2 regions of the Paenibacillus sp. LC231 genome follow, and region 2 is predicted to be linked to the other one. Evidence: a T-box and tRNA genes for the amino acid it is inferred to sense, from the RefSeq annotation. Region 2 holds a T-box; the other holds one or more tRNA genes.
The links. A T-box is a leader RNA that pairs with one kind of tRNA and senses whether it is charged. The one in region 2 lies ahead of leuS (leucine--tRNA ligase), so its partner is inferred to be a tRNA-Leu.
Positions count from the first base shown of each region.

Region 1: it encodes a tRNA-Leu, which carries the amino acid that the T-box ahead of leuS (leucine--tRNA ligase) is inferred to sense. The anticodon was not compared.

Region 1 covers NZ_JFOM01000044.1:229,062-232,478, reverse strand. The annotation lists gene AK95_RS24715 (AraC family transcriptional regulator) at 1-782, opposite strand, end outside; gene AK95_RS24710 (KGG domain-containing protein) at 1,042-1,506, opposite strand; tRNA gene AK95_RS24705 (tRNA-Leu) at 1,814-1,896, opposite strand; tRNA gene AK95_RS24700 (tRNA-Lys) at 1,937-2,012, opposite strand; tRNA gene AK95_RS24695 (tRNA-Glu) at 2,281-2,355, opposite strand; gene AK95_RS24690 (Type 1 glutamine amidotransferase-like domain-containing protein) at 2,472-3,167, opposite strand; tRNA gene AK95_RS24685 (tRNA-Ser) at 3,310-3,398, opposite strand; tRNA gene AK95_RS24680 (tRNA-Asn) at 3,402-3,417, opposite strand, start outside.
Region 2 covers NZ_JFOM01000049.1:197,793-201,209, forward strand. The annotation lists gene AK95_RS26430 (Gfo/Idh/MocA family protein) at 1-587, shown strand, start outside; gene AK95_RS26435 (AraC family transcriptional regulator) at 665-1,546, shown strand; T-box leader at 1,587-1,839, shown strand; gene leuS (leucine--tRNA ligase) at 1,929-3,417, shown strand, end outside.

The DNA.
Region 1 (3,417 bases), on a different contig from region 2:
CCCACCATGTGCGCCACTTCACGCAGCAAAAAATCCGAGCCCAGCATCAACTGTTTCGCCTTGTTCAAACGAACATGCGCCAAATAATCCATCGCGCTGTGCCCATACGTCTTCTTATATACTTCAACAAAATATTTGGGACTCAGCTCCGAAAGGTTCGCCAATTGTTCAATCGTTACATCTTCATCATAATGTTCCTCGATATACTCCTTCACCCGCTCCAGCGCTTGCCGCTTATCATTCTTGGAGTAAGGGCTGCATTCGGCAATCATCGTATATAACAGCTCTTGAAAATCCAGCTGAACCCTCCACTGCTTCATGGGCTCCTTGCTGTGAAAATCCTTATACATCGACCGGCAGACGAGATTCAAGCGGTCCGGAGAGCTGATGACAAAGATGCCGTCATGGGGCATGAAATCGGCGCAATCCACCTCATGCAATCGACCGCAGCCTGATATCCCTTCCATGAAACTATAATGAAGAATCGCGACCGAAGCCTGCTCGTGTTCCTCGGAACTCTTGTGATCGGCACTCGTAATTCCGAAAGTAGCCCCCGCTGCACAACAATAAACGCATCCCTTATTCATACGGGTGATTTGCTCTGCCTGTTGTAAACAGGGTTCTCCGCTAAGCGGGATAATCAGGGCTGGCTGCACTGCCAACTGCTGCTCCAGGGAGAGCTCTTGCCCATGAACAATATCCATATTCCATAAACGGGCCGTGAGCCCGCTGTATTCACGCGAATCTTTTTTGCTACTGCTATTCGTCGACAGGTTTAACATATGTACAGACCCCAACCTTAGATGAGAATGGTTATCATTATCATATAATTATCACACACCGTCCCAAAAGTCCAGCACGATCTTCTCTTTTCCACCTTGTCGCATGCTGATGTTAGACAAAAAGAAAGCAGCCACGTGCTCCCTGTCAGGAAGCCGTAGCTGCTGCTTTTCAAATATTGTGTATGAAGGCGGATCCTTCGCATGAGAGAATTTCAGTCCCCTCCAAGAAAAGCCTCTTCTCAAATGCGCCTGGTTGTCATTAGTTCCCCCGCTGGCGCTGTCTTGCTCTTGCCTCTCCGCCTTTGCGGCCCGCTTCTTCACGGCTCATCTTGCCGTCCCCGTTGCTGCCGCTATCGCTTCTGGCTTCGCCGCCCTGCTGTCCAATCTCTTGATAGAACTCACGTCCGTGGGATTCCGAGGTAGCCTCGCCGCCTTTGCGTCCGATGTCCTCATAGAATTCCCTGCCATGGGAATCGGAAGTCGCTTCCCCGCCCTTCTGGCCGATTTCCTGATAAAATTCCTTATCATGGGAGTTTGACGTGGAGTCTCCTCCCTTTTTACCGATGTCCTGATAAAACTCTTTGTCATGGGAACGGGAAGTTGCTTCGCCGCCCTTCCGTCCGATTTCTTGGTAGAACTCTTTGTCATGGTTGTTCGCAGTTGCTTCTCCACCTAAACGTCCTGCTTCTTCACGGCTCATCTTTCCATTGTTGTTATTAGCCATTCTGAATCACTCCTTATAGGTAATTTGAAGTTGTTGCTCGTCCACGTTATGATATTAAACTCCTGACCAGAGATGAAACACTTGTTGTGCATAAATGTGCAATGAAAATCGATCAACACCGTGATGAGTCCTATGTAAACCTTGATATAAGAAAAAAACTATCGACGTACATTCATAAGAAGACAGAACTCGTTAGATGTTATTTTCTTGCATATCAGGTAGGCCATGCTTCGAAGTTTATACATTTGAGATCTTAAGCGCAAAAAAAGCCCCGCACAAGGTGCGGAGCTTTTTCTTCATGTTCGTATGCGGTAGAGAGGACTCGAACCTCCACGGGTATACACCCACTACCCCCTCAAGATAGCGTGTCTGCCATTCCACCACTACCGCATAATATAAGGAGTACATCGTTTCGTTGCTTTGTAAAAAATGGTGAGCCATGAAGGGCTCGAACCTTCGACACCCTGATTAAAAGTCAGGTGCTCTACCAACTGAGCTAATGGCTCTCGATGACAATCGTGCTGCTGCCATATAAGAAAGTTATATAGAAAGTGGTGACCCGTAGGGGATACTCTCTCTTCGTTCGAGACTGCGAAGCTTATCCTAACGATGATTATGCTCCGACGAACCGACGGGGTTCTCATCCCGAGGTTATATAGAAAGTGGTGACCCGTAGGGGATACTCTCTCTTCGTTCGAGACTGCGAAGCCTATCCTAACGCTGATTAAGCTCCGACGAACCGACGGGGTTCTCATCCCGAGGTTATATAGAAAGTGGTGACCCGTAGGGGATTCGAACCCCTGTTACCTCCGTGAAAGGGAGGTGTCTTAACCCCTTGACCAACGGGCCACTTTAACCACGTCGCCGTGACGACAAGATTGAGTATAGCATAATTTCAAAAATGCTGGCAAGCTTTTTTTTCGTGATTTTTAAAATTTATTTTCGGAGCTTTTTCGGCCAATAAATCAGCCTAAAAAATCCGGTGTTAGCTCCACTTCTTGAACGCTATTTCCTTCACGCTCCACATGGTATGCATGTGCATTTTCCCTTGAGCTTACGATTCGATACAACCGTCCGTCCATAAAATGTAATGCAACCCCATCATCAGCAGCATATCCTGCTTGTGTTTCACCTTGAAGTACGAGTTTATGATAGGCAGGTCTTCTTTTGCTCTCACCATCATAATGCGGGCAATGACTGCCTTGTAATATACCCAAACCCTCAAGCTTGTACAAGGGGGCGTTCAACGGGTCCGTCACCCCATGCTCAAACCAACAAATGGAACCAGCGCTTAACCCTGTTAAGATGACACCCTGTTCATACGCCTCTTTGAGTATCTGATCCAAGCCCCATTCCTTCCACAAGACCAGCATATTCCGGGTATTGCCCCCGCCAACATAGATGATATCCTTCTCGAGTACAAAAGACCGAAGATCAGCAAAGTTCGGCTGAAACAGCGACAGATGACTGGGAGTGCACGGGAGTGTCCGGAAAGCATGATAGAAACGCTCAACATAACCATCCGCATCTCCGCTTGCCGTCGGAACAAAACACACTTCAGGCAATTCTTTCGGTACTTGTGCCAAAACATAGCGATCAAGCAGCAGATTATCCGGTTCCATCGAAAAACCGCCGCCACCCATTGCAATTATCTGTTTCATTAGATACTCTCCCTTCGGTCGAGACTGCGAAGTATTCCTAACGTTGCTTAGGCTCCGACGAACCCTATCCAGGGTTCTCATCCCTATGCAAAAAAGCTCCCGATCACTTGGTGATGGGAGCTTTCTTCGATGTAACGCTCAACGGAGAGAGAGGGATTCGAACCCTCGCACCGCTTACGCAGTCTAACCCCTTAGCAGAGGGTCCCCTTATAGCCACTTGGGTATCTCTCCATATGGCTCCCCGAACAGG
Region 2 (3,417 bases):
CGATCGGGCGAGTGGTCCAAGTGATGGGAACAGGGCCGCACCGTTTAAACGCATCCTCCCGTCCGGACTGGTTTTTCCGTCATCAACAGTACGGGGGGATTCTGTGTGACATCGGCTCCCACCAGATTGAACAATTTTTGTTTTTTGCGGGCTGCCGTGATGCCAAGGTGCTCAGCAGCAAGGTAGGGAATTACGCGAATCCGGATTACCCGGAGCTGGAGGATTTCGGAGATGCAACGCTTGTGGGAGACAACGGGGCCACGAATTATTTCCGAGTCGACTGGCTGACACCCGGGGGCCTTGGCACCTGGGGCGACGGAAGAACCTTTATTCTGGGGACGGAAGGATACATCGAGCTTCGGAAATACATCGATATCGCCAGGCATCCGCAGGGCGATCATCTGTACCTGGTTAATGGCGAGGGAGAGTTTCATATGGAGCTTCAAGGCAAGGTGGGCTATCCATTCTTCGGGGAGCTTATCCTGGATTGTCTGGAACGCACGGAGCATGCGATGTCCCAGGAGCATGCTTTCAAAGCCGGAGAATTGTGCGTCATCGCCCAAAATGAGGCCGTGCGCATTCCATAAAATCATTTATAATAGAGAAAACCCCGTTACGTTGTGGGTTATATAACTCCAAAATCGCTAAAGGGGCGATTCTCTAGATGACCTCATCTGTCGATATGATGCCAGGCTTTGACCGCATGCAGCTGCAAGCGCCGTTTGATCTGACCTATTACAATGAACAGCCGTTGTCGGGAGGGCAGTTTCACTCGCATGCTTTTTATGAAATTTATTATTTCCATGAAGGACGCTGCACTTATTTGATCGGCGATTCCGTTTTCACCCTGAAACCGGGGGATCTGCTCCTGATGAACGGGCTTACGCTCCATTGTCCGAATGTTGAGCCCGATTCCAGATACGTCAGAAGCATTCTGCATTTCGATCCGGCCTGGATCTGCAAAGGGCTTTCGGAGACGGCCAAATCGATATTGCTGGATCCCTTCGAATCGCTGCGAAATCATCGCATGACACTGACAGGGGCCAATCGGGACGAATTTGAAGGCATGTTGGCCGATATACATCGCCTCTCGGCATCCACGGCCGGTTTTCGCCAGGAACGGATGACCTTGCGTATTCAGGAGATGATGTACGTCATCGCGGACTGGTGCCAGGACGCTGTGCAGGACCAGGACTCCATCTCCGAGAAAGAGCGGCATGTCCAGCATGTCGTATCGTTCGTCGAGGAACATTATATGCAGGATCTGACGCTGGAGCAAATCGCCCGCGATATGCATATTACGAAACACTATTTATCTTCCTTATTTAAGGAGGTTACCGGAACGACGGTGTTTAAATATTTGTATCACCGGCGGATTAACCAAGCTAAAATATTGCTCAGGCTCCATCCGCATCTCAGCATCACGGAGATCAGCCTGGCGGCAGGTTTCAAGCATTTGGCTCATTTCAGCCGGATGTTCAAAGTCATGGTCGGGACGACGCCGGAATATTATCGCAGAAGCGGGGAAGAGCTTTCGTTGACTTGATCGGACTTTTTGGGTATAATAGCCACATTAAAACGGTAATATGAACGCGATGATGAGGATCAATCGTTCCACTTTCGATCATGCAGAGAGCCGGTGTCTGGTGAAAACCGGTTGACGATAGGAATGAACTCGCCTCGGAGCAATGGTGTTAACCCGGCCGCTGTATTTCGGCAGATTCGGCCGCTGAAGCATCGTCGTCTCATCCGCGATAAGGATGCAAAGGGAGTGAAAGGCAAAGCATGCCTTTGGCTAACTAGGGTGGTACCACGGGAATCAAACCTCTCGTCCCTAGCGATCAGCGCTATGGATGATGAGGTTTTTTTGTTTTTTTGGGCAACGGCACAGGCCTTGCCTCTTGACTGTGAAGGAGGAGCAATGGAGTATGACGGACAATCAACCAACCGGCCACGGCTATCAGCCGCAGGCCATCGAACCGAAGTGGCAGCAATACTGGGATGAGAACAAAACCTTTAAAACGGAAGATTCATCATCCAAACCGAAATTTTATGCGCTGGATATGTTTCCGTATCCATCAGGAGCAGGCCTGCACGTGGGGCATCCGGAGGGGTACACGGCAACTGACATCGTGTCCCGTTACAAGCGGATGCGCGGATACAACGTGCTTCATCCGATGGGATGGGATGCCTTCGGTCTACCGGCGGAGCAATATGCAATGGACACAGGCAAACATCCTCGCGAGTTTACCGTGCAGAATATCGATACGTTCCGTCGCCAGATCAAATCTCTGGGCTTCTCGTATGACTGGGACCGCGAGATCAGCACAACCGATCCGGAATATTATAAATGGACCCAGTGGATCTTTATCCAGCTTTATAAGCGCGGCCTTGCCTATGTGGCTGAAGTGCCGGTGAACTGGTGCGAAGCGCTCGGTACCGTGCTTGCGAACGAAGAGGTCATCGACGGCAAGAGCGAACGCGGGGGCCATCCGGTCGTACGTAAACCGATGCGCCAATGGATTCTGCGCATTACCGAATACGCGGATCGTCTCCTTGAAGATCTGGATGAACTGGACTGGAGCGAAAGCCTGAAGGATATGCAGCGCAACTGGATCGGCAAATCCACAGGCGCTGAGGTTCGTTTTGACATCGAAGGTTACGATGGTCATCTGGAGGTGTTCACGACCCGTCCGGATACGCTGTTCGGGGCAACCTACTGCGTTCTGGCGCCGGAGCATGACCTCGTGGATAAGATTACGTCAGCCGATCAGCGTGAAGCCGTCAAGGCTTATCAAGATCAAGCAGCTCGTAAAAGCGATCTGGAGAGGACGGATCTGGCCAAGGATAAAACCGGTGTATTCACGGGTGCATACGCCATTAATCCGGTAAACGGCGCTAAAGTGCCGATCTGGATCGCGGATTATGTGCTTGCCGGCTATGGAACGGGTGCCATTATGGCGGTTCCGGGTCATGACAGCCGTGACTGGGAGTTTGCGAAGCAATTCGGTCTTCCGATTATTGAAGTCGTTCAGGGTGGAAATGTCGAGGAGGAAGCATACGGCGGCAGTGGCGCGCATGTGAATTCCGGCTTCCTGAACGGGTTGGACAATGAAGAGGCTATCCAGGCGATGAATGAATGGCTGGAGCAAGAGGGCAAGGGTAAGAAGAAGGTAACTTACCGACTGCGCGACTGGCTGTTCAGCCGTCAACGCTACTGGGGTGAGCCGATTCCGATTCTGCATCTGGAAGACGGAACGATGAAGACCGTGCCTGAGGATCAGCTCCCATTGCTGCTGCCGGATGTGGATCAGATTAAACCGTCCGGTACCGGCGAATCACCACTGGCTAACGTTACGGAGTGGGTGGAAACGGTAGATCCCGAAACCGGCATGAAAGCCCGCCGCGAGACGAACA